DNA from 4 places in the Streptomyces sp. NPDC104226 genome. Region 1 is predicted to be linked to each of the others. Evidence: riboswitches for the same ligand, from Rfam matches in the RefSeq annotation. Region 1 holds a riboswitch; each other region holds the start of a gene.
The links. Region 1 has a riboswitch for cobalamin ahead of ACZ60J_RS24275 (ribonucleoside-diphosphate reductase subunit alpha). Riboswitches for the same ligand answer to the same signal wherever they lie in the genome.
Positions count from the first base shown of each region.

Region 2: it holds a riboswitch for cobalamin, as region 1 does, so the genes downstream of both, metE (5-methyltetrahydropteroyltriglutamate--homocysteine S-methyltransferase) here and ACZ60J_RS24275 (ribonucleoside-diphosphate reductase subunit alpha) in region 1, are expected to answer to the same signal.
Region 3: it holds a riboswitch for cobalamin, as region 1 does, so the genes downstream of both, ACZ60J_RS10960 (ribonucleoside triphosphate reductase) here and ACZ60J_RS24275 (ribonucleoside-diphosphate reductase subunit alpha) in region 1, are expected to answer to the same signal.
Region 4: it holds a riboswitch for cobalamin, as region 1 does, so the genes downstream of both, ACZ60J_RS33125 (energy-coupling factor ABC transporter permease) here and ACZ60J_RS24275 (ribonucleoside-diphosphate reductase subunit alpha) in region 1, are expected to answer to the same signal.

Region 1 is NZ_JBVJMS010000007.1:517,926-524,811, forward strand. Features, by position in the region: gene ACZ60J_RS24270 (ribonucleotide-diphosphate reductase subunit beta) at 1-649, opposite strand, end outside; gene ACZ60J_RS24275 (ribonucleoside-diphosphate reductase subunit alpha) at 649-3,045, opposite strand; cobalamin riboswitch at 3,206-3,334, opposite strand; gene ACZ60J_RS24280 (GNAT family N-acetyltransferase) at 3,400-3,897, opposite strand; gene ACZ60J_RS24285 (CstA-like transporter-associated (seleno)protein) at 3,986-4,183, opposite strand; gene ACZ60J_RS24290 (carbon starvation CstA family protein) at 4,180-6,342, opposite strand; gene ACZ60J_RS24295 (GntR family transcriptional regulator) at 6,541-6,886, opposite strand, start outside.
Region 2 is NZ_JBVJMS010000014.1:48,101-54,986, reverse strand. Features, by position in the region: gene ACZ60J_RS34750 (Pls/PosA family non-ribosomal peptide synthetase) at 1-858, shown strand, start outside; gene ACZ60J_RS34745 (M1 family metallopeptidase) at 933-2,270, shown strand; gene ACZ60J_RS34740 (hypothetical protein) at 2,287-2,718, opposite strand; gene ACZ60J_RS34735 (DUF1269 domain-containing protein) at 2,809-3,300, opposite strand; cobalamin riboswitch at 3,515-3,740, shown strand; gene metE (5-methyltetrahydropteroyltriglutamate--homocysteine S-methyltransferase) at 3,914-6,235, shown strand; gene ACZ60J_RS34725 (DUF2254 family protein) at 6,287-6,886, opposite strand, start outside.
Region 3 is NZ_JBVJMS010000003.1:229,110-235,995, reverse strand. Features, by position in the region: gene ACZ60J_RS10975 (NADP-dependent isocitrate dehydrogenase) at 153-2,375, shown strand; gene ACZ60J_RS10970 (hypothetical protein) at 2,497-2,880, opposite strand; gene ACZ60J_RS10965 (glycoside hydrolase family 71 protein) at 3,240-4,955, shown strand; cobalamin riboswitch at 5,077-5,216, shown strand; gene ACZ60J_RS10960 (ribonucleoside triphosphate reductase) at 5,260-6,886, shown strand, end outside.
Region 4 is NZ_JBVJMS010000012.1:228,836-235,721, reverse strand. Features, by position in the region: gene ACZ60J_RS33150 (L-serine ammonia-lyase) at 1-1,183, shown strand, start outside; gene ACZ60J_RS33145 (hypothetical protein) at 1,465-1,779, shown strand; gene ACZ60J_RS33140 (SsgA family sporulation/cell division regulator) at 2,019-2,426, shown strand; gene ACZ60J_RS33135 (AMIN-like domain-containing (lipo)protein) at 2,541-3,065, shown strand; gene ACZ60J_RS33130 (flavodoxin family protein) at 3,072-3,797, opposite strand; cobalamin riboswitch at 4,078-4,271, shown strand; gene ACZ60J_RS33125 (energy-coupling factor ABC transporter permease) at 4,301-4,996, shown strand; gene ACZ60J_RS33120 (energy-coupling factor ABC transporter substrate-binding protein) at 5,005-5,352, shown strand; gene cbiQ (cobalt ECF transporter T component CbiQ) at 5,357-6,106, shown strand; gene ACZ60J_RS33110 (energy-coupling factor ABC transporter ATP-binding protein) at 6,103-6,886, shown strand, end outside.

The sequences.
Region 1 (6,886 bases):
AGGTCTCGTCGCGGAAGACCCAGTTGGTGCCCGTCGCCAGACCGTGGAGCAGGCCGCGGGAGCGGAACCAGTACACGTACGCGAAGGCACCGTAGAAGAACAGGCCCTCGATGCAGGCGGCGAAGCAGATCAGGTTCAGCAGGAAGCGGCGGCGGTCGGCGGCCGTCTCCAGACGGTCGATCTTCTCCACCGAGTCCATCCAGCGGAAGCAGAACTGCGCCTTCTCGCGGATCGACGGGATCTCCTCGACCGCGTCGAAGGCGGCCGCGCGGTCGTCCGGGTCGGGCAGGTAGGTGTCGAGCAGCGTCAGGTAGAACTGGACGTGCACGGCCTCCTCGAAGAGCTGGCGCGACAGGTACAGGCGCGCCTCCGGGGAGTTGATGTGCTTGTACAGGGTCAGGACCAGGTTGTTCGAGACGATCGAGTCGCCCGTCGCGAAGAAGGCGACCAGCCGGCCGATCATGTGCTGCTCGGAGGGCGTCAGCTTCGCGAGGTCCGCGACGTCCGAGTGGAGGTCGACCTCCTCGACGGTCCAGGTGTTCTTGATCGCGTCCCGGTAGCGCTCGTAGAAGTCCGGGTAGCGCATGGGGCGCAGGGTCAGTTCGAAGCCCGGGTCGAGGAGGTTCTTCGTGGTGTCGGTGGTGCTCATTACTGGCATGCCTCGCAGGACTCGGGGTTTTCAAGGGAGCAGGCCAGCGCGTCGGCGTCGACGGCCTGCGGGAGCGGAGCGGCGGCCGCCGGGACCGTGCTGCCGGAGGCGGCGCGGGCGATCTTCGTCGCGGGGCGGGAACGCAGGTAGTACGTGGTCTTCAGGCCCTGCTTCCAGGCGTACGCGTACATCGAGCTGAGCTTGCCGATGGTGGGCGTCTCCAGGAACAGGTTCAGCGACTGGGACTGGTCGAGGAACGGGGTGCGCGCCGCCGCCATGTCGATCAGGCCGCGCTGCGGGATCTCCCACGCCGTGCGGTACAGGTCGCGCACCTCCGCGGGGATCCAGCCGAAGCCCTGGACGGAGCCGGAGGACTCGCGAAGCGCCTCGCGGGTCTGGGCGTCCCAGACGCCGAGCCGCTTGAGCTCCTCCACCAGGTAGCCGTTGACCTGGAGGAACTCCCCGCTCAGGGTCTCGCGCTTGAAGAGGTTGGAGACCTGCGGCTCGATGCACTCGTACACGCCCGCGATGGAGGCGATGGTCGCCGTCGGGGCGATGGCCAGCAGGAGCGAGTTGCGCATCCCGGACTGCGTGACGCGGGCGCGCAGCGCGTCCCAGCGCTCCGGCCAGTTCAGCTCGACGTCGTAGTGGTCGGGGTGCAGGACGCCGCGGGCCGTGCGGGTCTGCTCCCATGCCGGGAGCGGGCCGTTGCGCTCGGCCAGGTCGCAGGAGGCCTCGTAGGCGGCGAGCATGATGCGCTCGGAGAGCTTCGTGGACAGGGCCTTCGCCGCGGGGGAGTCGAAGGGCAGCTTCAGCTGGAAGAAGACGTCCTGGAGGCCCATCGCGCCCAGGCCCACCGGACGCCAGCGGGCGTTGGAGCGGCCGGCCTGCTCGGTCGGGTAGAAGTTGATGTCCACGACGCGGTCGAGGAAGGTGACCGCGGTGCGGACGGTCTCGTCGAGCCGCTCCCAGTCGATGTCCCCGCCGTCGGCCCCCTGGACCACGAAGGCGCCCAGGTTGACCGAGCCGAGGTTGCAGACGGCCGTCTCGCCGTCGTTGGTGACCTCGATGATCTCGGTGCAGAGGTTCGAGGAGTGGACGACGGTGCCCGGCTCGGCGGTCTGGTTCGCCGTGCGGTTGGAGGCGTCCTTGAAGGTCATCCAGCCCTGGCCGGTCTGCGCGAGGGTGCGCATCATCCGGCCGTACAGGTCGCGGGCGGGCATGCTCTTGCGGGCCAGGCCCGACTCCTCGGCCTTGCGGTAGGCGGCGTCGAACGCGTCGCCCCACAGGTCGACCAGCTCGGGGACGTCGGCGGGGGAGAACAGCGACCAGTCGGCGTCGGCGTTCACACGGCGCATGAACTCGTCCGGCACCCAGTGGGCCAGGTTCAGGTTGTGGGTGCGGCGCTGGTCCTCGCCGGTGTTGTCGCGGAGCTCCAGGAACTCCTCGATGTCCGCGTGCCAGGTCTCCAGGTAGACCGCGGCGGCGCCCTTGCGGCGGCCGCCCTGGTTCACGGCGGCGACGGAGGCGTCCAGGGTCTTCAGGAACGGCACGATGCCGTTGGAGTGGCCGTTCGTCCCGCGGATCAGCGAACCGCGGGCGCGGATGCGGGAGTACGAGAGGCCGATGCCGCCGGCGTGCTTGGAGAGGCGCGCGACCTGGTGGTAGCGGTCGTAGATCGAGTCCAGCTCGTCCAGCGGGGAGTCCAGCAGGTAGCAGGAGGACATCTGCGGGTGGCGGGTGCCGGAGTTGAAGAGCGTGGGGGAGGACGGCAGGTAGTCCAGGCGGCTCATCAGCCGGTAGAGGGAGGCGACTTCCTCGACGGCCTGCACGGAGTCGTTCTCCGCGAGGCCGCAGGCCACGCGCAGCATGAAGTACTGGGGGGTCTCGATGACCTGGCGGGTGATCGGGTGCCGCAGCAGGTAGCGGCTGTGCAGGGTGCGCAGGCCGAAGAAGCCGAAGCGGTCGTCGGCGCCCTCGGCGAGCGCGTGCTCGACCAGCGCGTCGAGCCGGTTCGCGTGCAGGCGTACGAAGTCCGCGGTGCGGTCGGCGATGAGCCCCTCGCGGTGGCCGACCTCGACGGAGTCGGAGAAGGAGGTGGAGCCCTGGCCGGCGGCCTCGTCGCGGACGGCCAGCGTCAGCAGGCGGGCGGCGAGCCGGGAGTACGCCGGGTCCTCGGAGATCAGCCCGGCGGCCGCCTCGGTGGCGAGCGTACGGAGCTCCGCCTCGTCGGCGGCGGCGCTGCGGCCGCGCAGCGCGGCGGCGGCGACCCGGCCGGGGTCGGTGTCGGGCAGGTCGGCGGTCAGCTCGGTGAGCGTGCGCAGGAGCGCGGCCCCCGGACCCTCGTAGGCGGACGGGTCGGACTCGGCGCGCGGTGCGGAAGGCGCGATGGTCACGGGGGGAGCTCTCCCTCGCTCGGCTCCGGGATCACCGTTGGTGCGGGGCGCGAGGGGGCGCACGTGGGGGCGCGCGTGCCTGGCAGGGCCGTGCGCGTGCACCACGTGGCGTCCACCGGCCCAACCGCGAGGCCCGGACGTGTCTGCACCCGGTTCGGACGAGCCGGGCGCACTGTCGGCAGGTCCTCGGACTTGCGGATGCACCGAGCGGGTCGGTGCATTTCATACCGTTGCGGGACAGTTCCGGATTCTCACCGGATTCCCCTGCGACGACAGCGAGCATGAGCATACATGTGGGGGCCGGTGCTCGCGGTAGCCCCCACATGTTGTGTCGCTCCTCGCGGACGGCAGGCCCTAGAGCTCCAGGCGGTAGGTGAGCAGCGGCAGCCCCGGAACCGGGTACCAGTCCCGCTCGGGCGTCCGTACGAAGCCCAGCCGGTCGTAGATCCGGTGCGCCCCGAGCATCTTCTCCGTGGTCGACAGCACCAGGTGGCCCACGCCCTCCAGCTCCCGGGCGCGGTTCACGCAGGCCCGTACGAGGGCCTCGCCCGCGCCGCGTCCGCGCGCCGCCGGGGAGACGGCCAGCATCCGGAACTCCGCCTCGCCGGGGCCTGCGATGTCGCAGAGCGGGCTGCCGGGAGGGGCGAAGGTCACACCGCCGAGCAGCGTGCCCTCGTACTCCGCTACGAGCACCTCGCCGTCGGGAGCCCGGCCGGCGACGTCGCGCAGCCGGCTCAGGTAGGGGTCGTCCTCGGCGAAGTCGAGCAGTCCGTCGTCGAGGTACGCCCGTGCGGTGATCTCCCCGAGCTCTTCGTATTCGGCGGCCGCCGCCGTCCTGATGATGATGTCCATGGCATCGAGTGTGCGCCAGGGCAGGAAAAGAGGCCGCCGCGTTCCGTCGGGTGGACGGAACGCGGCGGCCTCTCGGCTTCCCGCCGGTTCAGCAGCAGCGGAACCCTTCGCGCGGGTCGCCCTCGCGGGCGTCCGTGCGGGCCCGTTCGAAGTCCCGGCGCGACGGGACCACCGCGTCCGGGTCGTGCGTACGGGCGTGGGCCACGTAGTGGTCGTAGGCCGCCTCGCCCGAGAACTCCCTGACGAAGAACCGGGCCCGGCCCAGCACGTGGCGCAGGCGCGTCACGCGGGTTCCCGTACGGAGTCCTGCGTGCGGCCCCCGCCCGAGTCGAGTCCGGCGGCGGCGAGTTCGGCCCGCTCCTCGTCGGTCGGGATCAGACCGGCCGGGGCGACGATCTTGGACTCGGTCCACGGGACCTCGGCGAGCGTGACCGACTCGGGCTTGCGGATGGCCGCCAGACAGGTCCGGGCGGCGTCCACGAGCACGATGATGATCAGCAGGGCGAAGAACACCGACAGGACGCCGTCCACCGTGGCGTTGGTGACCACGGTGTGCATCTCGTCCATGTTCTTGGCGGGCTTGAGGACCTTGCCCGCCTCGATCCCGTCCTGGTAGACGTCCCGCTGCGCGAAGAAGCCGATCTTCGGGTTGTCGGAGAAGATCTTCTGGTAGCTGGCGGTGAGCGTGACGGCCAGGTCCCAGGCCAGCGGAACGCCCGTCACCCAGGCCCACTTGAGGCGTCCGGACTTGATCAGCAGGGTGGTGCAGACGGCCAGGGCGACGGCCGCGAGCAGCTGGTTCGCGATGCCGAACAGCGGGAAGAGCTGGTTGATGCCGCCCAGCGGGTCCTTGACGCCGACCCACAGGAAGTAGCCCCAGCCGCCGACGACGACCGCGCTGGCGAACCAGACGCCGGGCTTCCAGCTGACGTCCTTGAAGGACTTGTGCACGTTGCCGAGGGTGTCCTGGAGCATGAAGCGGCCCACGCGGGTGCCGGCGTCCACGGTCGTCAGGATGAACAGGGCCTCGAACATGATCGCGAAGTGGTACCAGAACGCCTTCATCGAGGCGCCGCCGATCACGGCCGAGAAGATCTCCGACATTCCGAGTGCGAAGGTCGGAGCGCCGCCCGTACGGGAGAGCAGGCTGGTCTCCTCCACGTCCTTCGCGGCCTGGGCGAGGGCCTCGGGGGAGATGGCGAAGCCGAAGTTGGTCACGGCCTGCGAGGCCGTCTCCACGGTGGCGCCGACGACACCGCCGGGGGAGTTGATGGCGAAGTACAGGCCCGGGTCGATGATGCAGGCCGTGATGATCGCCATGATGGCGACGAAGGACTCGGTCAGCATCGCGCCGTAGCCGATGACCCTGACCTGGGTCTCCTTCTGGATCATCTTCGGGGTGGTGCCCGAGGAGACCAGCGAGTGGAAGCCGGACAGGGCCCCGCAGGCGATGGTGATGAAGACGAACGGGAACATCGAGCCGGCGAACACCGGGCCGTCTCCGCGCGAGGCGAAGTCGGTGACCGAGGGCATCTTCAGCGTCGGCATGGCGATGACCACGCCCACGGCCAGCAGCCCGATGGTGCCCACCTTCATGAAGGTGGAGAGGTAGTCGCGCGGGGCGAGCAGCATCCACACCGGCAGGACGGACGCCACGAACCCGTAGGCGATCATCCAGAGGACCAGCGTCTCCTTCTCCAGGGTGAAGAAGTCCGCCATCGAGGACTCGGCGACCCAGCCGCCCGCGACGATGGCGAGCAGCAGCAGCGCGACACCGACGACGGAGACCTCGGTGACCTTGCCCGGGCGCAGGACGCGCAGGTAGAAGCCCATGAAGAGGGCGATCGGGATGGTCATGCCGATGGAGAAGACGCCCCACGGGGAGTGCGCCAGCGCGTTGACGATGACCAGGGCCAGCACGGCCAGCAGGATGATCATGATGGCGAAGACGCCGATCAGCGCGGCGGCGCCGCCGACCGGGCCGATCTCGTCGCGGGCCATCTGGCCGAGCGAACGGCCGTTGCGCCGGGTGGAGAAGAAGAGCGTGACCATGTCCTGGACGGCGCCCGCGAAGATCACGCCCACGACGATCCAGATGGTGCCCGGCAGGTAGCCCATCTGTGAGGCGAGTACGGGACCGACGAGCGGTCCGGCGCCGGCGATGGCGGCGAAGTGGTGGCCGAAAAGCACCCGTCGGTCGGTCGGGTGGAAGTCGACACCGTTGTCAAGGCGTTCGGCGGGGGTGGCGCGGGTCTTGTCCACCTTCAGTACGCGGTTCGCGATGAAACGCGCGTAGAAGCGGTAGCCGATCGCGTACGAGCCGAGCGCGGCGGCGAGCAGCCAGGCGGCCGAGATCTCCTCGCCGCGCGAGAGCGCCAGCACGCCCCAGCCGATGGCTCCCACGAGCCCGACCAGCACCCACACGGCCACGGCCTTGGGGGACATGCCCCCAGATGGAGAAGGCGAGTCCGGCGTGATGCCCGGACTCGCCGCGTCCCGTGCCGACCGTGTGGCTCTCGGTTCCGGTTCCGTCATGATCCTCGTCCCCTCGTTGATCATCTGCGTGAGCGCAGGGAATCTACGGGGGGCCGCCCGCTGGACGTAACCCCCCGTCCGTATAGCGGAACGAGAGTCAACTACGAATCAGACGGCGGGGCGCTGGAGTCGGGCGACGAACTTGTAACGATCGCCGCGGTACACGGAACGCACCCACTCGACGGGCTCCCCGTCGGCGTCCAGCGAATGGCGGGAAAGCATCAGCATCGGCAGTCCGACGTCGGTGCCGAGCAGCCCGGCCTCCCGCGGGGTGGCCAGGGAGGTCTCGATGGTCTCCTCCGCTTCGGCGAGGCGTACGTCGTACACCTCGGCGAGGGCGGTGTAGAGGGAGGTGTACTTGACCAGCGACCGGCGCAGCGCGGGGAAGCGCTTGGCCGACAGGTGCGTGGTCTCGATGGCCATCGGTTCGCCGCTGGCCAGGCGGAGGCGTTCG
Region 2 (6,886 bases), on a different contig from region 1:
GGCAACTCCGGCATGACCGCGCCGGGCCGTTCCGTGCCGGACGACGGGCTGGTCGGCGTCCTGTCCGCCACGCCGAAGAAGGCCAAGAAGGGCAGCTCCTACCTCGGCCTGCCGCCGGTACGGCTGCCGCGCTCCGCCGCCGACGCCGACCAGAGCCGGACCTACGACCCGCCCGCACGGCTGCTGTGGGCGCGCGGGCTGGTGGAGCTGTGCCGGCTCGTCCCGGTGTTCTCCTCGGCCGCGCTCGGCGTCCTGACCGTGGCGGCGTTCTGCGCGCTGGCCGGTGCGGACGGACCCGGCCCGTGGGGGACCGCGCTGCTGTCCGGGGCGCTCCTGCTCGCCGCCGGGGTGGCCGCGTGCGTGGTCGCCGCGGCCGCGAAGTGGCTGCTGGTGGGCCGCCACCGGGTGGGGGAGCACCCGCTGTGGAGCGGCTTCGTGTGGCGCAACGAGCTGGCCGACACCTTCGTCGAGGTCCTGGCCGTGCCGTGGCTGGTCGGTTCGGTGCCCGGGACGCCGCTGCTGTCCCTGTGGCTGCGCGGACTCGGCGCCCGGATCGGCCGGGGCGTGTGGTGCGAGAGCTACTGGCTGCCCGAGACCGACCTGGTCGTCCTCGGCGACGCGGTCAGCGTGAACCGCGGCTGCGTGTTGCAGACGCACCTCTTCCACGACCGGATCTTGAGGACGGATACTGTGGTCCTGCGTGAGGGCGCCACCCTGGGCCCGGGCGGAATCGTCCTGCCCGGGAGCACGGTCGGGGCCCGCAGCACACTGGGTCCCGCCTCCCTCGTGATGGCCGGGGAATCCGTTCCCGCCGACACCCGCTGGCTGGGCAACCCGATCGAGGCGTGGCGGCCCTGACGGGCGGGTCCGACAGGACGGGCCCGGCACCACCAGCACGTCGTACGAGCACAACGCAGGGAGCGGAAGCGGCAGTGAACGGCCAGAAGACAGCGGCGTCGGACCCGTACTTTCCGGCCAACGGCGACCCCCGTTACCGCGTGCACCGGTACGAACTCGCTCTGGAGTACCGTCCCGGCCCCAACCGGCTCGCCGGGACGGCCCGGCTCAGCGCGATCGCCGGGCGGGCGCCGCTCACCGAGTTCCACCTCAACCTGGCCGATTTCAAAATAGGCCGAGTCCTGGTGAACGGCCGCGCGCCGCACTACAGCCACCGCGGCGGCAAGCTCCGCGTCCGTCCGCCCAAGCCGCTGCCCGCCGGCGCCGCCTTCACGGTGGACGTGCACTGGTCGGGCAATCCCACCCCGGTGCGCAGCCCCTGGGGCGGGCTCGGCTGGGAGGAGCTGACCGACGGCGCGCTGGTGGCCAGCCAGCCGGTCGGCGCGCCGTCCTGGTACCCCTGCAACGACCGGCCCGCGGACAAGGCCTCGTACCAGATCTCGGTCAACACGCCCTCCGCCTACACCGTCGTCGCCGGCGGACGGCTGCTCACGCGGACGACCCGCGCCTCCACGACCACGTGGGTGTACGAGCAGCCGGCGCCGACGTCCACGTACCTGGTCGGCCTGTCGATCGGCATGTACCAGACGGTGCTGCTCGGCGACCCCGGGCTCGGCGGGGTCCCGCAGAGCGCCCACGTACCGGCGCACCTGCTGCCCCGGTTCTCCCGCGACTTCGCGCGGCAGCCCGCCATGATGCAGCTGTTCGAGGAGCTGTTCGGCCCCTACCCCTTCGGGGAGTACGCCGTGGTCGTCGCCGACGAGGAGCTGGACGTGCCGGTGGAGGCGCAGGGGCTCTCCCTGTTCGGCGCCAACCACGTGGACGGCGTACGGGGCTCCGAGCGGCTCATCGCCCACGAGCTCGCGCACCAGTGGTTCGGCAACAGCGTGACCATCGCCGACTGGCGGCACATCTGGCTCAACGAGGGCTTCGCGAAGTACGCGGAATGGCTCTGGTCGGAGCGCTCCGGCGGCCGCTCCGCGCACGAACTGGCGGCCGCCGCACACCGCTTGCTGTCCGGGCAGCCGCAGGACCTGCTGCTGGCCGACCCGGGACGTAAGCTGATGTTCGACGACCGCCTCTACCAGCGCGGCGGCCTGGCCGTGCACGCGATCCGCTGCGCGCTCGGCGACGGCCCGTTCTTCCGCATGCTGCGGGAGTGGGCCACCGTGAACCGCCACGGCGTGGTCACCACGGCCGGGTTCACCGCACACGTGGCGCGTTTCGCGACCGCCCCGCTGGAGGACCTGCTCGCATCCTGGCTCTCCACCCCGGCCCTTCCCCCGCTGCCCGCGCCTGCCGGGGCTGTCTAGGCCGGCCCGGTGGGGGTCACGGGCACGTGACGCCGGCCGAGGCTGCGACGAGGGTCTCGTCGATCTTCTGGATCTGGGGCTTCAGCTGGGTCAGGGCCTGCGATCCGGTGGTGTCGCCGGGGAGGTTCCCGAAGCCGGACTTGAGATCGCCGACGGCGGATCCCACGGCCGACTTCTTCGCGGCATCCAGGTCCTCGAGGGAGGAGGAGACCTTGTCCCAGTCCGTCTGGACGGCGTCGACGGCGTCCTTGATCTGGTCCTTCGTCGCGGAAGCCGGGTCCAGCGCCGCCAGCTTGGCCTGATCCCCCTTGAGGGTGGAGAGGCCGGTGCAGAGCTCCGAGGCGGCATGGGTCGCCTGCGCCTTGGGGCTGGGGTCGTCCGAGGAGCACGAGGTGAGGAACAGGACCGCGGTGGCGCCCAGGGCTGCGGTGATCGGGAGACGCTTCATGGAAATCCTTACCAGTTCGGAATTCTGTGGCCCGGGGCCGGGGGAGGGGCCCCGGTCGCGGGCCACGGTGTCGGTTCGGGCGACGGACCCTCAGGCCGCGAAGACCTCGCGGAGCTGCTGCTCCTGCGCGCCGGAGAGGTTGGAGCGGACCAGCTGTGCCTGACCGCCGGGGAAGGCGCCGCGCACGCGCTCGACCACGGCGTCGGAGGAGAGCAGGAACAGCGCGGAAGTCCCGGGCTTCACCTCGGACTTCACCTCTTCGATGAACTGGTCGTCGATGCCGACGTCGGACAGCGATCCGCCGATGGCCCCGGCCGCCGCACCCACGGCGGCGCCGAGCAGCGGAACGAAGAAGAGGAGCCCGAAGAGCATCCCCCAGAAGGTGCCGGAGAGCGCGCCGGCTCCCGTGAGGCTGTTCAGCTGCTGGGTCTTGGGCTTCTTGGCATCTGTGCGCCAGGTGACGACCGCGGCGTCGTGCACCTGTATCAGCTGTTCCTTCTGCAGGGCGAGCAGGGCGGACTCCGCCTGCTGCGCGCCCTCGGGCGTGGGGAACTTCCAGACGGTGAGGGTGGTGGATGCCACGTAACACTCCAGTTCATGGGCGGTGTTGCCGGCATCCAGTACAACCCACAATCGGACAATTGACCACAATTAGTTCTTTCGTGACCTTTGGTCATCTGTCGGGCCGTCAGCGTCATTCGCCCGTTCGGCGGTACCCGACCGCCCGAGGCCCGTCGTGTCTCATGTCACCGTCCGGCATGTGGAAAGCCGTGCCCACCGGGCGGCCGCCCGCCCTACTGTGGACCTCGCAGCTGGTTCGCCCCCGTCCGCCAGGCGGGACGCGTCGTAAGAGGGAACCCGGTGGGAATCCGGGACTGCCCCGCAGCGGTGAGCGGGAACGACCGCCGTCATACGCACTGGGACCGGAACCGGTCCTGGGAAGCGACGGCCAGTAGGAGCCCGCCGGGAGACCGGCAGGCGAGCCCGCGAGTCCGAAGACCTGCCCGTTGCCCGTGCGCGATCGACCGCGCACGGCTTCCCGGTGACCTCGTGGGCGGGTCGGCGTGCACCTCAGGCGGATCCTCCCGTCGCGTACCCGGCCGTACGCGACCCCGGCGGTCCGCCCGCTGCGGCACCCTTCGCCTCCGCGACCCGTCACCGGGTTCATGGAGACACGCTCGCGAAGGAGAGTTCCGTGACCACCGAGTCCGCAGCCGCGCCCGTACGGGCCACCGTCTACGGCTACCCCCGCCAGGGACAGAACCGGGAACTGAAGAAGGCCGTCGAGGGCTACTGGAAGGGCCGCGTCACCGCCGAAGCCCTCCGCGCCACGGCCCGCGACCTGCGCCGCACCAACTGGGCCCAGCTCGCCGGGGCCGGCATCACCGAGGTTCCGACCGGCGACTTCTCGTACTACGACCACGTCCTGGACACCACGGTCATGGTCGGCGCCATCCCCGACCGCCACCGGTCCGCCGTCGCGGCGGACGCCCTGGACGGATACTTCGCGATGGCCCGCGGCACCCAGGACGTGGCCCCGCTGGAGATGACCAAGTGGTTCGACACCAACTACCACTACCTGGTCCCCGAACTCGGGCCCGACACCGTCTTCACCGCCGAACCCGCCCGGCAGGTAGCCGAGTTGAAGGAAGCCCTGGCCCTCGGCCACACGGCCCGCCCGGTCCTCGTCGGACCGGTGACCTACCTCCTCCTCGCCAAGCCCGCACCCGGAGTCTCCGCCGGCTTCGAGCCGCTCACCCTGCTCGACCGGCTGCTCCCCGTCTACGCCCAGGTCCTCGCGGAGCTGCGCGCGGCGGGCGCCGCATGGGTCCAGCTCGACGAACCGGCCCTGGTCCAGGACCGCACACCGGCCGAACTGAACGCGGCGGCCCGCGCCTACCGCGAGCTCGGCCGCCTCACCGAACGCCCCAAGCTGCTCGTCGCCTCCTACTTCGACCGGCTCGGCGACGCCCTGCCCGTCCTGGCCAAGGCGCCCGTGGACGGACTCGCCCTCGACTTCACCGACCGGGCCGCAGCCAACCTCGACGACCTGGCCGCCGTCGGCGGAATCCCCGGCAAGCGCCTGGTCGCGGGCGTGGTCAACGGCCGCAACATCTGGATCAACGACCACCAGAAGTCGCTGACCACCCTCGGCACCCTGCTCGGCCTCGCCGACCGGGTCGACGTGGCCGCCTCCTGCTCCCTGCTGCACGTCCCGATCGACGCCGACGCCGAGCGGGACACCGACCCGCAGATCCGGCGCTGGCTCGCCTTCGCCCGCCAGAAGGCCACCGAGATCAGCACGCTGGCCCGCGGACTGGCCGGGGGCACCGACGCGATCGCCGCCGAACTCGCCGCGAACCGGGCCGACCTGGCCTCCCGTACTGCCTCCCGGATCACCCACGACCCCGCCGTACGTGCCCGCACCGCGGCGATCACCGAGGCCGACGGCCGCCGCGCCCAGCCCTACGCCGAACGCGCCGCCGCCCAGCGCGCCCACCTCGGCCTGCCGCTGCTCCCCACCACCACCATCGGCTCCTTCCCGCAGACCACGGAACTGCGCACCGCCCGCGCCGACCTGCGCGCCGGACGCATCGACACGGCGGCCTACGAGGAGCGCATCCGGGCCGAGATCCGCGAGGTCGTCTCCTTCCAGGAGAAGGCGGGCCTCGACGTGCTCGTGCACGGCGAGCCCGAACGCAACGACATGGTGCAGTACTTCGCGGAACAGCTCACCGGATACCTCGCCACCCAGCACGGCTGGGTCCAGTCCTACGGCACCCGCTACGTCCGCCCGCCGGTCCTCGCCGGGGACGTCTCCCGCCCCGACCCGATGACCGTCCGCTGGACCACGTACGCCCAGGCGCAGACGGCCAAGCCGGTCAAGGGCATGCTCACCGGCCCGGTCACCATGCTCGCCTGGTCCTTCGTACGCGACGACCAGCCCCTCGGCGAGACCGCGCGCCAGGTCGGACTCGCCCTGCGCGACGAGGTCGGCGACCTGGAAGCGGCCGGTACGGCGGTCATCCAGGTCGACGAGCCCGCCCTGCGCGAAACGCTGCCGCTGCGGGCCGCCGACCACGCCGACTACCTGGCGTGGGCCACGGAATCCTTCCGCCTCACCACCAGCGGCGTCCGGCCGGACACCCAGATCCACACCCACATGTGCTACGCGGAGTTCGGGGACATCGTCGAGGCCATCGAGCACCTCGACGCCGATGTCATCAGCCTGGAGGCGGCCCGCTCCCACATGCAGGTCGCCGACGAGCTCGCCGGCGTGGGCTACCCGCGCGAGGTCGGCCCCGGAGTCTGGGACATCCATTCCCCGCGCGTCCCCTCGGCCGGTGAAGCGGCGGCCCTGCTGCGCAGGGGACTCGGGGCGATCCCCGTCGAACGCCTCTGGGTCAATCCCGACTGCGGGCTGAAGACCCGCGGCTGGTCCGAGACGAGGGAGTCGCTGGAGCACCTCGTCGAGGCCGCCCGCCGCGTGCGTGCGGAGCTCCGGCCGAACGCCTGATCCCCGAAGTCCGGCCGGTGTACGGGACGCCCGTGCGCCGGCCGTCCTTCGTCAGGCCGGCCAGGTGAGCGGGTACCGCTCGCGCCCGGCCCGGTCGACCCACCGGAGCCGGTCCCGTACGGGACCCCGCCGGCTCTCCGGCGCCCGCTCCGCAAGCCCGGCCAGCAGGTCGTGCATCCTGCGCAGCGCCATCGGGGAGCCCGTGGCGGCATGGAGGACCTCGTCGAGGGCCGTCCGCAGGTACCGCTCCCAGTCGGGCACGGGGACCGTCACCCTCAACCGGCCGCTCCCGTCGGTGAAGTGACCGATGTTCAGCTCGCGTCCGGCGAGGCGGCTCAGCAGGTCCTCGATGCGGTCCAGGCTCTCCACCGCCGTGGCCGGGTCGTTCACGGCCGGGGAGAGGGCGCGCAGCGCGATGTCGGCGAGGAGCCGGAAGGGCAGGTCGGGATCCTGGGCGAAGGTGCGCTCGACCCCGGTCTCCAGAGCGCCGCGCAGAACCGCCTCGGGTACGCCGCCGCCGGTCACCTCGGCCAGCGCCATGCCCCGCGACACGGTCGTTCCCGGGGGGACGAGGAAGGCGATGGAGCAGTCGCGCTCCCTGGCCGCGCCGACCAGGGAGCGTACGTCGATCTGCTGGATCACCGCCGCCGG
Region 3 (6,886 bases), on a different contig from region 1:
GGGCGGCCCGGGGCGGGTGCCGGCCACCCGGAGTGACGCGCGTCTCGCACGGGCTTGCGCCGGGGGGCTGTCCAGACAGGCCCGATCACGAGATATCTTGATGTCGAGCAATGTTGCAGACGAGAGACGCAGACTGTGGAGCGGAGCATCCGGTGACTGACTCGACCATCATCTACACGCACACTGACGAGGCCCCGGCCCTCGCGACGTATTCCTTCCTGCCTGTGATCCAGGCGTACGCGTCGACGGCCGGTGTGAATGTCGAGACCCGTGACATCTCCCTGGCAGGCCGCATCATCGCCGCCTTCCCCGAGTACCTCGAAGAGGGCCAGCGGATCGCGGACGCCCTCGCCGAGCTCGGCGAGCTGGCGAAGACGCCCGAGGCCAACATCATCAAGCTGCCCAACGTCTCGGCGTCGATCCCGCAGCTCAAGGCCGCGGTGGCCGAGCTCCAGGGCCAGGGCTACGCGCTCCCGGACTACCCGGACGACCCGAAGAGCGACGAGGAGCGCGAGAACCGCGCCCGTTACGACAAGATCAAGGGCAGCGCCGTCAACCCGGTCCTGCGCGAGGGCAACTCCGACCGCCGCGCCCCCGCCTCGGTCAAGAACTACGCCAAGGCGCACCCGCACCGCATGGGCGCCTGGACCCCCGAGTCCAAGACGAACGTCGCCACCATGGGCGAGAACGACTTCCGCTCCACCGAGAAGTCCGCCGTGATCGCCGAGGCCGGCACGCTGCGCATCGAGCACGTCGACGCCGACGGCGCCGTCACGGTGCTGCGCGACTCCGTACCGGTGCTCGCCGGCGAGGTCGTGGACGCGTCCGTGCTGCACGTCGACGCGCTGCGCACCTTCCTCAACGACCAGATCGAGCGCGCCAAGGCCGAGGGCGTCCTGTTCTCCGTGCACCTCAAGGCCACGATGATGAAGGTCTCCGACCCGATCATCTTCGGCCACGTGGTCCGCGCCTTCTTCCCGAAGACCTTCGCCCGCTACGGCGAGACCCTGGCGGCCGCCGGCCTGTCCCCGAACGACGGCCTCGGCACCATCCTGAACGGCCTGGGCGCGCTGCCCGACGCCGCCGCGATCAAGGCCTCCTTCGACGCCGAGATCGCCGAGGGCCCGGCCCTCGCGATGGTGGACTCCGACAAGGGCATCACCAACCTGCACGTCCCGTCCGACGTCATCGTCGACGCCTCGATGCCGGCCATGATCCGCACCTCCGGCCACATGTGGGGCCCGGACGGCGCCGAGGCCGACACGCTCGCCGTCCTGCCGGACAGCAGCTACGCCGGTGTCTACCAGGCCGTCATCGACGACTGCCGCAAGCACGGCGCGTACGACCCGTCCACGATGGGCTCGGTGCCGAACGTCGGCCTCATGGCCCAGAAGGCCGAGGAGTACGGCAGCCACGACAAGACCTTCGAGCTGGCCACCGCGGGCACCGTCCGCGTCGTCGACGCCGCCTCGGGCGCCACGCTCATCGAGCAGCAGGTCGCCGCCGGCGACATCTTCCGCGCCTGCCAGACCAAGGACGCGCCGATCCAGGACTGGGTCAAGCTCGCCGTCACCCGCGCCCGCGCCACCGGCGTCCCGGCCGTCTTCTGGCTCGACGAGGGCCGCGCGCACGACGCGCAGCTGATCGCCAAGGTGAAGACGTACCTCGCCGACCACGACACCGACGGTCTGACCATCAAGATCCTGTCGCCGGTCGAGGCCACCGCGTACTCCCTGGAGCGGATCCGCCGCGGCGAGGACACCATCTCGGTGACCGGCAACGTGCTGCGCGACTACCTGACCGACCTGTTCCCGATCCTGGAGCTGGGCACCAGCGCCAAGATGCTGTCGGTCGTCCCGCTGATGAACGGCGGCGGCCTCTTCGAGACCGGCGCCGGCGGCTCCGCCCCGAAGCACGTCCAGCAGCTCGTCAAGGAGAACTACCTCCGCTGGGACTCCCTCGGTGAGTTCCTCGCGCTGGCCGTCTCCTTCGAGCACCTCGCCACCACCACCGGCAACGCCCGCGCCCAGGTGCTGGCCGACACCCTGGACCGGGCGACCGGCACCTTCCTCAACGAGGACAAGTCGCCGAGCCGCAAGCTGGGCGGCATCGACAACCGCGGCAGCCACTTCTACCTGGCCCTGTACTGGGCGCAGGAGCTGTCGCGCCAGACCCAGGACCCGAAGCTGGCCGCGGCCTTCGACCCGCTGGCCAAGACGCTGGCCGAGTCCGAGGAGAAGATCGTCGGCGAGCTCATCGCCGTCCAGGGCTCCCCGGCGGAGATCGGCGGCTACTACCAGCCCGACGCCGCCAAGGCCTCGGCGGTCATGCGGCCGTCCGCGACCCTGAACGAGGCGCTCGCGCTCCTCGGCTGAGGTCCTGCGCCAGGACTGAGGTCCACCGGGGCCGAGGCCCGTCAGGACTGAGGTCCACCGCTTTCACGGGTCCGCCCCGGCCGGCAACCGCCGGCCGGGGCGGACCCGTTCGTGCGCCCGGTCAGAGCCGGTGCACCCGATCCGGAGCGAAGGCCAGCGGATCGCTCCCGGCGGCCAGGACCCGCAGCCCGGGAGCCACGGCGAGCAGCTCGCGCAGCCAGTCCAGGGCCTCGGACGCGAGGTGCTCGCAGCCGTCGAGGACGAGCAGCATGTCGCGCTCCGCCAGCCACGACGCCGCGTTCGTCGTCCCGCACGGCAGGAACGGCATGCCCGGTACGCAGCCCAGCGAAGCCGTCAGGTCGCGGACCCCGAAGCGCCGGTCCATGGACACCACGGCCACGCCGTCGTAGAAATTGGACGAGAGCCGCTGCCCTATCTCCCGTACCACCTGGCTCCGGGGCTCGCGGGACCGTCCGGTGACGGTCAGCACTCTGCCCCGCCGCACGGCGGTGAAAAGACGGGACAGCTCTGTGGAGGCAACCGGGCACGTACCGGCTCCTCTGGAATCCCTCATCGGCACGATGCCCCCCTGCATGCGTGACCAGGTGCGGCAAGAGTGTTGTTTCAAGCCGCATCTAGATGATTATGCGCCAGTTCTATCGGATGGCTAGGGGAATTCCCTATTCCGGTGAAACGCCCGTGCCGCCCGGTGATCGCAGGAGATGTACACCCGACGCGGCTTTGTCCATTCCCGCCGCCCCGACCCCCGGGGAACGGTTGTCCGGGGGCGGGGAATCCGCTGTACTGCTGCTGTGCGGCCCGAGGTACGGGCTTGGCGCGGGCATATGCGGGGGAGGGGTCAGGATGAGTGCGGACCGGCGTCGGGCAGGGCGGGGCGCGAGACCCGAGTCGCACAGGCGCCGTGCGGGCTTCCGTCGCCGAAGACCCCTGCTGAGCCTCTTCCTGTCCGCCTTCCTCCTCGTCGGCGTCGGCGCCGCGACGGGCATCGCCTGGGAGCCCCGCACCGTCGCCGACGCACGGGCCCGCTCCGGACCCGGCCCGGTGGACACCCTTCCCGGCACCCCCGGCGACGGCCCCTCGCCGGCCGCCGGCGGCCCCGGCGCCACCGGCCCGGCCGCGAGCGACCCGCAGAGTCCCGGCGGGCAGACCCCGGCCCCGAAGGCCCAGGGCTCCGGCCCGGACGACGCGGCGCGCCCCACGGGGGCCCTGCCCTTCGACATGCCCCAACCGGCCGTGCTGCGCTCCGGCGCCGCCGGCAAGAAGCTGGTCTTCGCCCACTACTTCACCCCGTACCCGCTCTCCCTGGACAACGTCGGCGCCGACGCCGACTACTACACCCGCAACTACCTGAAGCCGGACGGCGAGAACGGCAAGCACGCGCGCTACGGCGGCCTGCTCCGCGACCGCCCGCTGCCCGTCCCGCCCAAGGACGGGGACTGGGAGCTCGCCAACCTCCGGCAGGAGGTCCGGACGGCCCGCGCCGCAGGCATCGACGGGTTCACCCTCGACCTGCTCTCTCTGACCGGGAAGAACCGGGAACGCTGCAACCTCCTGATGGAAGCGGCCCGTTCGGTGGATCCGGCCTTCAAGATCATGCTGATGCCGGACATGACCTCCCTGGGCACCGACGACCCCGCCGTGCTCGCCGACCTCCTCGCGGAACTCGGCAGGGCCCCGGCCGCCCACCGGCTCCCCGACGGCCGACTGGTCGTCTCGCCGTTCAAGGCGGAGGAGAAGAGCCCCGCCTGGTGGACCGGGGTCATGGACCTCCTGAAGTCCCGGCACGGCATCCGTACCGCCTTCGTCCCGCTCTTCCTCGACTTCGGCGCCCACAGCAGCGCGTTCGAGCCCATCAGCTACGGATTCTCCGAGTGGGGCAGCCGCAGCTACGTCGGCCAGGAGAGCTCCACGCGCGACGTCCGGCGCGCGCACGCCGCGGGCAAGATCTGGATGCAGCCCGTATCGGTCCAGGACGCCCGCCCCAACCAGGGCATCTACGACGAGGCCGGCAACACCGCGACCCTGCGCGCCACATGGAACCGCGCCATCGAGGACGGGGCAGACTGGGTCCAGCTCGCCACCTGGAACGACTACAGCGAGGGCAGCCAGTTCGCGCCCTCCCTGCACAACGGCCATGCCTACCTTGACCTTTCCTCCTACTACCTCACCCGCTTCAAGACGGGCCGCTGGCCGGAGATCGTCCGCGACACGCTCTACCTGAGCTCGCGCACCCAGTTCGCCGCCGCCGACCCGAGCGGCAGCCAGTCCCTCGTGATGGCGCTCCGGGGCGGCAGCGCCGCGGCCCGGGACACGGTGGAGGTGCTGAGCTTCCTGACCGCGCCCGCGAGCATCCGTACGGCCGTGGGAGCGGCCGAGGGCGCGCACGCGGCCCCGGCCGGGGTCCACTCCGAGCTGCTGCCCCTGGCGCCGGGCGTCGGCGCGGCGTCCGTGGTGCGGGGCGGCAAGACCGGGGCCCGGGTGGAACTGCGCCACCGGGTGGAGCGGACGGTGGAGGTGCAGGACCTCCAGTACTACGCCGCCACCAGCGGCCGGAGCTGAGGCTGCAGGGCTCCGGTGCGCGGCCGGAGGGCTCCGGGCGCGTCCGCAGGGGCTGAAGTCCCTTGCCTCGGGACCTTGGTCACCCCATATGTAGTGGTGGTGCTCGGCCGTCGCATCTATATGTAGTGTTGGCTCTGCCGGTTCGGCGGGCCTCTCCCCGACCGAGGCAACAGGGAACCCGGTGGGAATCCGGGACTGCCCCGCAACGGTGAGTCCGCCACGGCGGACGAGTCCGACACCTGCCGGCACGGGGTTTCGCACAAGCCCGCCATTCTTCCGTGCCGAGCCTCGTGGGAGGGCTGCCGTGACTGCTGTCGTCGATGCCGTGGAAACCGTGACCGAGTACCTGGACCGCCGGGACTGGCGGGTGAACGCCAACGCCAACCAGGGCTACTCGCTCGGCGGACTCATCCTCAACGCCGCGGGCAAGGTCACCGCGAACTACTGGCTGGAGCAGGTCTATCCCGCCGCCGTGGCCCGCGCCCACCGTGAGGGCGACCTCCACATCCACGACCTGGACATGCTCTCCGGCTACTGCGCCGGCTGGTCCCTGCGCACCCTGCTCACCGAGGGCTTCAACGGGGTCCCCGGCCAGATCGACTCCGCCCCGCCCAAGCACCTGTCCTCGGCCGTCGGCCAGATCGTGAACTTCCTCGGCACCCTGCAGAACGAATGGGCGGGCGCCCAGGCGTTCTCCTCCTTCGACACGTACCTGGCGCCCTACGTCCGCCTGGACGCGATGACGTACGACCAGGTCAGGCAGTGCATCCAGGAGCTCGTGCACAACCTCAACGTGCCCTCGCGCTGGGGCACCCAGACCCCCTTCACCAACCTCACCTTCGACTGGACCTGCCCCGAGGACCTGCGCGAACAGGTCCCGGTGGTCGCGGGGGAGGAGACCGGCTTCACCTACGGCGAGCTCCAGGCCGAAATGGACATGATCAACCGGGCGTACATCGAGGTGATGACGGAGGGCGACGCCGCCGGGCGGGTGTTCACCTTCCCCATCCCGACCTACAACATCACCCGCGACTTCCCCTGGGAGAGCGAGAACGCCGAGCGGCTCTTCGCGATGACCGCCAAGTACGGTCTCCCGTACTTCCAGAACTTCATCAACTCCGCGCTCGAACCCCACATGATCCGCTCCATGTGCTGCCGGCTCCAGCTCGACCTGACCGAGCTGCTCAAGCGCGGCAACGGCCTCTTCGGCAGCGCCGAGCAGACCGGCTCGCTCGGTGTGGTCACCCTCAACTGCGCCCGGCTCGGGCACCTGTACGCGGGCGACGAGGCGCGGCTGCTGGCCGAGGTGGACCGGCTGTGCGAGCTCGCCAGGGACAGCCTCGAACTCAAGCGGATCACCGTCCAGAACCTGATCGACGGCGGCCTCTTCCCCTACACCAAGCGGTACTTGGGCACCCTGCGCAACCACTTCTCCACCATCGGGGTCAACGGCGTCAACGAGATGGTCCGCAACTTCAGCGGGGACGCGTACGACATCACCGATCCCGCGGGGCACGCCCTCGCGGTCCGCCTCCTGGACCGGGTCCGGGCCCGGATGGTCGACTTCCAGGAGAGCACCGGCCACCTGTACAACCTGGAGGCCACCCCCGCCGAGGGCACGACGTACCGCTTCGCGAAGGAGGACCGGGCGCGCTTCCCCGGCATCCTCCAGGCCGGCACCGACACCAACCCGTACTACACCAACTCCTCCCAGCTGCCCGTCGGCTGGACCGACGACCCCTTCGAGGCGCTGGAACGCCAGGACGAACTGCAGGGCAAGTACACGGGCGGCACCGTCCTGCACCTGTACACCCCCGAGCGGATCCCGACGGCGGAGGCCTGCCGCAAGCTGGTCCGGCGCTCGCTGGAGACCTTCCGGCTCCCGTACCTGACGGTGACCCCGACCTTCTCCATCTGCGCGGACCACGGCT
Region 4 (6,886 bases), on a different contig from region 1:
GCTGCTGGGCCTGGAGGGCCACTCTCCCCGCACCGTGAACGTGGAGACCGCCGACGACGAGGTCGAGCGCATCCGCCAGAGCGGCCGGCTGCGCCTGCTCGGCACGGAAATAGGCGATGGCCACGAGATCGACTTCGACGAGCCGAACCAGCTGATCCTGCACCGCCGGCGCTCGCTCCCGTACCACGCGAACGGCATGACCCTCTTCGCGTACGACGAGGCCGGCACCCCGCTGCTGGAGAAGACCTACTACTCGGTCGGCGGCGGGTTCGTCGTGGACGAGGACGCGGTCGGCGAGGACCGGATCAAGCTCGACGACACCGTGCTGAAGTACCCCTTCCGCAGCGGTGACGAGATGCTCCGTCTCGCGAACGAGACCGGCCTGTCGATCTCCTCGATGATGCTGGAGAACGAGAAGGCCTGGCGCACCGAGGAGGAGATCCGCGAGGGTCTGCTGGAGATCTGGCGCGTCATGCAGGCCTGCGTCGCGCGCGGCATGTCCCGCGAGGGCATCCTCCCCGGCGGCCTGCGGGTCAAGCGCCGGGCCGCGGCCACCGCGCGCCAGCTGCGCACCGAGGGCGACCCGATGCTGCACCGCAGCGAGTGGGCGACCATCTACGCGATGGCGGTCAACGAGGAGAACGCGGCCGGCGGCCGGGTCGTCACCGCCCCGACCAACGGCGCGGCGGGCGTCCTCCCGGCGGTCCTGCACTACTACATGAACTTCGTCCCCGGCGCCGACGAGGACGGCGTGGTCCGCTTCCTCCTCGCCGCGGGTGCGATCGGCATGCTCTTCAAGGAGAACGCCTCGATCTCCGGCGCCGAGGTCGGCTGCCAGGGCGAGGTCGGCTCCGCCTGCTCGATGGCGGCCGGCGCGCTGGCCGAGGTGCTGGGCGGCACCCCGGAGCAGGTCGAGAACGCGGCCGAGATCGGCATGGAGCACAACCTCGGCCTGACCTGCGACCCGGTCGGCGGCCTCGTGCAGATCCCCTGCATCGAGCGCAACGGCATGGCGGCGGTCAAGGCCGTCACCGCGGCCAAGATGGCGATGCGCGGCGACGGCAGCCACAAGGTCTCCCTCGACAAGGTCATCAAGACCATGAAGGAGACGGGCGCCGACATGAAGGTCAAGTACAAGGAGACCGCCCGCGGCGGCCTCGCGGTCAACGTCATCGAGTGCTGACCCGCACCCTCTGACCGATTCGGGCCCCGACGCTTGGCGTCGGGGCCTTCGTCGTTTCCCCTGCCGGGCAGGCGGGTTACGCCAGTAACTTCGTTCGAGATTGGGGGGTATATGAGGTTTGGCAAGAAGTTGATCACGCTTGCGGGGGAACAAGGCAGTCTGGGCTGGTTTCTTGATGATCACTTGCGCCAGGGTGAAGGCACGACGTCGCGTCCACACCCCCGGCGGTCGGCCAACCGTCTTGGACCACAGCCGTTTTGCTCATCTGGAGGACTTGGAACATGGCAAGCACCCGCAGCATCCGCGTGATGGCGGCAGCCGCATCTCTCCCCCTCGCCTTCGCGCTCTTCTCGGGCGTCGCCCAGGCCGACAACGGGGCAGGTGCGGCCGGGACCGCGTCGAACGCGGCCCTCGCCGGCGTCCTCGGCAGCGGGGTCGGCGGCAGCAACACCGGCAACTCCTCCACGGCCCAGCAGGTCGCCTCGGGCTTCGGCGCCTCCAACCAGAACAACGGCGCCCAGGCCAACGGTTCGGGCTTCACCGCGATCGGCCAGTCCAACGCGCACGAGTCCTTCATCTACAACCCGCTCCCGTAGTTCCGGCCGGGGCCCCCGCCCCGGTCACGCCCTTCCGCCGAGCCCCGACCTCCCCCCGGAGGCCGGGGCTCGGTGCGTCGGGCCGGGGCTCGGCGCGGCGCGGCGGGCGAAGTGGGGCCGAGCGGCCCGGCCGGACGGGACCTTCGGCCGCGGGAAAGGGGCCCGGGGGTGGGCTAGCTTGCCCGAGTGGGCATGTGGCGCGTGCGCCGGCGAGTGCCCCCCGAGAGAGAGGCGCCCGCATGACCGGCACCGAGCACCGCGTCCTCCCACTGCGCCTGGAGGCCTCGCCCACGGCCGTCCCGGTACGGGGCGTCTTCGTGTACCGCACGGAGCGGCCCTACGAGATCTCCCTCGACTTCGAGGGCGCCGGCATGCACCTCGCCCGCTGGGTCTTCTCCCGGGAACTGCTGCTCGACGGCCAGGTCTGCGCCACCGGCGAGGGCGACATACAGGTGTGGCCGCGCTGGAAGGGCACCGAGCCGCGGGTCTTCTTCGCCTTCAGCAACGGCGAGCAGTCGTGCGTGGTGTCGGCCCGGGCCAAGGACGTACAGGCGCTGTGCCGCAGGATGACCGAGCTGGTGCCGCGCGGCCAGGAGCACCGGCACTACGACCTCGACGCCGAGCTGAGCGCCCTCCTGCCCAGCTGACCGGGCAAACCCGGTCGAGCCGGTGGAGCCGGCGAACCCGGTGCAACCACGGCCGTAGCGGGCGCGTCTTCACGGGTGTCACCGTTCCCCGTCTCTCGGAATCGAGGGGACGCAATGAACCGTCCACGCCGCCGGCAGGCCGTCGCAGTGGGGGCGGGCGCACTGCTCGCCGCCACCCTGGCCTTCGCCGCACCGGCTTCCGCCGCGGCCACCACGGCCGCATCCACCACCACTGCCACCCAGACTCCGCTCGTCGTCAATGCCCGCTGGGGCGGTCACTGCACGTACGACCGGGTGGTCATCGACCTTCAGGGGTACGTCCCCGGGGTCACCGTCACCCCCGTCGCCAAGCTGGTCTACGACGGGTCCGGCAAGCCCGTACCGCTGGCCGGGCGGTACTTCCTGGAAGTCCGCCTGCACCCCGCCGCCGGACACGACGACGCGGGCACCAACGTCTACCGCGGGCCCAAGCTCCTCAAGATCAACCTGCCCAAGCTGAAGGGCATCGCCCTGACCGGCGACTACGAGGGGTACGTGACCTTCGGCGCCGCCTTCGACACCAAGCCCGCCTACACCTCCTTCACACTGCACGCCCCGGAGCGCTTCGTCCTGGACGTCGCGCACCCGAACGTCCGCTGACGGCGCCTACCGGTGCTCGGGGTTCGGGAAGTCGAAGCGGCATCCCGCGTCCCACAGGGAGCGCTGGTTGCCGTGCGCCGGCATCCCGCCGGACCGCTTGAGCAGCGCGGCCAGGTGCATGAGGTTCCAGCTCATGAAGGCCGTGTTCCGGTTGGTGAAGTCGTTCTCGGGGCCGCCGGATCCCGGGTCCAGGTACGAGGGCCCGGGTCCGGCTTCGCCGATCCATCCGGCGTCGGCCTGCGGGGGGATCGCGTAGCCGAGGTGCTGGAGGCTGTAGAGGACGTTCATGGCGCAGTGTTTGACGCCGTCCTCGTTGCCGGTGATCAGCGCCCCGCCCACGCGCCCGTAATAGGCGTACTGGCCCTGCTCGTTCAGGATCGAGGAGCAGGCGTAGAGCCGCTCGATGACCTGCTTCATCACCGAGCTGTTGTCCCCGAGCCAGATCGGGCCGCACAGCACGAGGATGTCGGCGTCCATGATCCGGCTGTAGAGCACCGGCCACTGATCGCTCTCCCAGCCGTGGTCGGTCATGTCGGGCCAGACACCGGTGGCGATGTCGTGGTCGACGGCCCGGATGAGCGAGGTCCGCACCCCGGCCGCCTCCATCACCGCCCGGCTCTTGTCGATCAGGCCCTCGGTGTTGCTGGGCTCGGGCGATCGCTTGAGCGTGCAGTTGACGTACACGGCGGTCAGGTCGGAGTAGTCGAGGTCCTGCGCGGGGTCGGTAGCCACGCGTCCAGCCTCACCGGGCCCCGGTGGCCCCGCCACCGGACCGCACCCGTCCGGGCGCGGCGGGCCGTCCGGCGCGGCGAGCCGCCCGGGCCCGGCAGCCGGAACGGGGCGGCGATGCCGGGCAGCAGGCCTTCGGTGGCCGCGGGCATGCGGAACTCCCTTTTCAGGTGCGGCCCTTGCCGCGGACGGTGGCGCCACGGGCGCACAGGGTGACGCAGAAGCGGAATCCGGTCACCGCCCGGCGTGATTGGGGCGGGTTGTTCCCGGTCCGTGCGGCCGACTAGGGTCAGCGGGCCTTGGTGTTCGGGAAACCGGTGGGAAACCGGTGCGGCCCTCGCCACTGTGATCGGGAAGTCCGGCTCCACTCCTGCGGGAAAGCCACTGGGCTGCGCGGGAGGTTCCGCGCTGCCCGGGAAGGCGGGGCATGGACGCCAACCCGTGAGCCAGGAGACCGGCCGGGGCGCGTTGTCCATCCACGAGGTGCTGGAGAGGTCTCCCTACCCATGCATATAGCCGAGGGGTTCCTGCCCCCTTTGCACGCGGTCGCCTGGGGCGCCGCGTCCGCCCCGTTCGTCGTCCACGGCGTCCGCGCGCTCACCCGCGAGGTGAAGGCCAACCCGGAGAGCACGCTGCTGCTCGGGGCGTCCGGGGCCTTCACCTTCGTCCTGTCCGCCCTGAAGATTCCGTCGGTGACGGGCAGTTGCTCGCACCCCACCGGCACCGGGCTCGGGGCGATCCTGTTCCGGCCGCCGATCATGGCGGTGCTCGGCACGATCACCCTGCTGTTCCAGGCCCTGCTGCTGGCGCACGGCGGACTCACCACCCTCGGCGCCAACGTCTTCTCGATGGCCGTCGCCGGCCCGTGGGCGGGGTACGCCGTCTACCGGCTCCTGCGCACGTCCGGGCTCCCGCTGATGGTGACCGTGTTCTTCGGCGCCTTCTTCGCCGATCTGGTCACCTACTGCGTCACCAGCGTGCAGCTCGCCCTGGCCTTCCCGGACCCGGCCTCCGGGATCCCGGGCTCGCTCGCGAAGTTCGGGGGGATCTTCGCGGTCACGCAGATCCCGCTGGCCGTGAGCGAGGGGCTGCTGACCGTCCTGGTGATGCGGCTGCTGATGGCGTCGAGCAAGTCGGACCTGGTCCGGCTGGGCGTCGCGAAGCTGACCGCCCCCCGTACCGGAGAGAAGGCGGCGGCCTGATGAGCGGGATGTCCAAGAACGCGAAGATCAACGCCCTGCTGCTGCTCCTGGTGGCGGCGCTGGCCGTGCTGCCGCTCGCCCTGGGGCTGGGCGAGGGCAAGGAGGAGCCCTTCGCCGGCGCCGACGCCCAGGCGGAGGCGGCGATCACCGAGCTGAAGCCGGATTACGAGCCCTGGTTCTCCCCCCTGTACGAGCCCCCCTCCGGCGAGGTCGAGTCCGCGCTGTTCGCCTTGCAGGCGGCGCTGGGCGCGGGCGTCCTCGCGTACTACTTCGGGGTCCGCAAGGGCCGCCGCCAAGGAGCGGCCGCCGCTGCGGCCGCTCCCGCCGCAGCGCCCGCCGCCACCCCGGAGGCGTAGCCGGGTGCTGCCGATCGACGTGGCCGCGCACAGCAGTCGCTGGCGCGGCCGGCACCCCCTGGAGAAGGCCCTGCTCGGGATCGGGCTGACGGTCACCGCCGTGTGCCTGCCGCCCTGGCCGGGCGGGCCGCTGGTGGCCGCCGCCACCCTCGCCGTCCTGCTCGGCCCGGCCGGGGTGGCCGGCCGGCAGCTCTGGCGGGCCTTCCGGATCCCGCTCGGCTTCTGCTTCACCGGGGCGCTGCCCCTGCTGTTCGCGGTCGGCGGCCCGGCGGGGCCGGTGTCCCTGGCCCCCGACGGCCCCCGGCTCGCCGCCGAACTGCTGCTGCGCACCTCGGCGGCCTCACTGGGGCTGCTGCTGTTCGCCTTCACCACCCCGGTCTCCGACGTACTGCCCCGGCTGGTCCGGGCCGGGGTGCCGGCCCCCGTGGTGGACGTGGCCCTGGTCATGTACCGGATCGGCTTCCTGCTGCTCGACTCCATGGCCCAGGTCCGCCGGGCCCAGGCCGCCCGGCTCGGGCACACCGGCCGGGCGGCGCTGTGGCGGTCCCTGGCCGGGCTGGCCGCCACCTCCTTCGTACGGGCCTTCGACCGCGCGGCCAAGCTCCAGGCGGGGCTGGCCGGACGCGGCTACGACGGCGCACTGCGGGTCCTCGTACCGGAGGCGGCCCTGTCGTGGCGCTTCCTCACGGCCACCGCCGGCCTGCTCGCGGCCCTGATCACCCTGACCCTCACCCTGAAGGGGCTGTACCTGTGAACCCGTTGGTGGAACTGTCCGGGGCCGGCTACGCCTACGAGGACGGCCCGGCGGTCCTGACCGGCGTCGACTTCGTCATCGCCCCGGGGCGGGCGCTGGCCCTGCTGGGCCGCAACGGCAGCGGCAAGACCACCCTGATGCGGCTGCTGAGCGGCGGCCTGCGGCCCGGCGCGGGATCGCTGCGGCTGGACGGCACGGAGGTCTCGTACGACCGGGCGGGACTGACCCGGCTGCGCACCTCCGTCCAGCTGGTGGTGCAGGACCCCGACGACCAGCTGTTCGCGGCCTCCGTCGAACAGGACGTGTCCTTCGGCCCGATGAACCTGGGGCTGCCCGCCCCCGAGGTCCGCGCCCGGGTGGACTCGGCCCTCGCCGCCCTGGACATCACCCCGCTCCGGGACCGCCCCACCCACCTGCTCTCCTACGGCCAGCGCAAGCGCGCGGCGATCGCGGGGGCGGTGGCGATGGCTCCGCGGGTGCTGATCCTGGACGAGCCGACGGCCGGCCTGGACCCGGACGGCCAGGAGCGGCTCCTCGACGTCCTCGCGGGACTGCGCACCTCCGGCACCACGGTGGTCATGGCCACCCACGACGTGGACCTGGCGGTCCGCTGGGCCGACGACGCGGCGGTCCTGACCCCGGCGGGCATCCGCTTCGGCCCGGCCGAGGCCCTCCTCTCGGAGCCGGCCCTCCTGGCCGAGGCGGGCCTGCGCCAGGCCTGGTCCCCGGCGGTGGCCGCACTCCTGCGGGCCCACGGCCTACTGGCGGCGGACGCCCCCG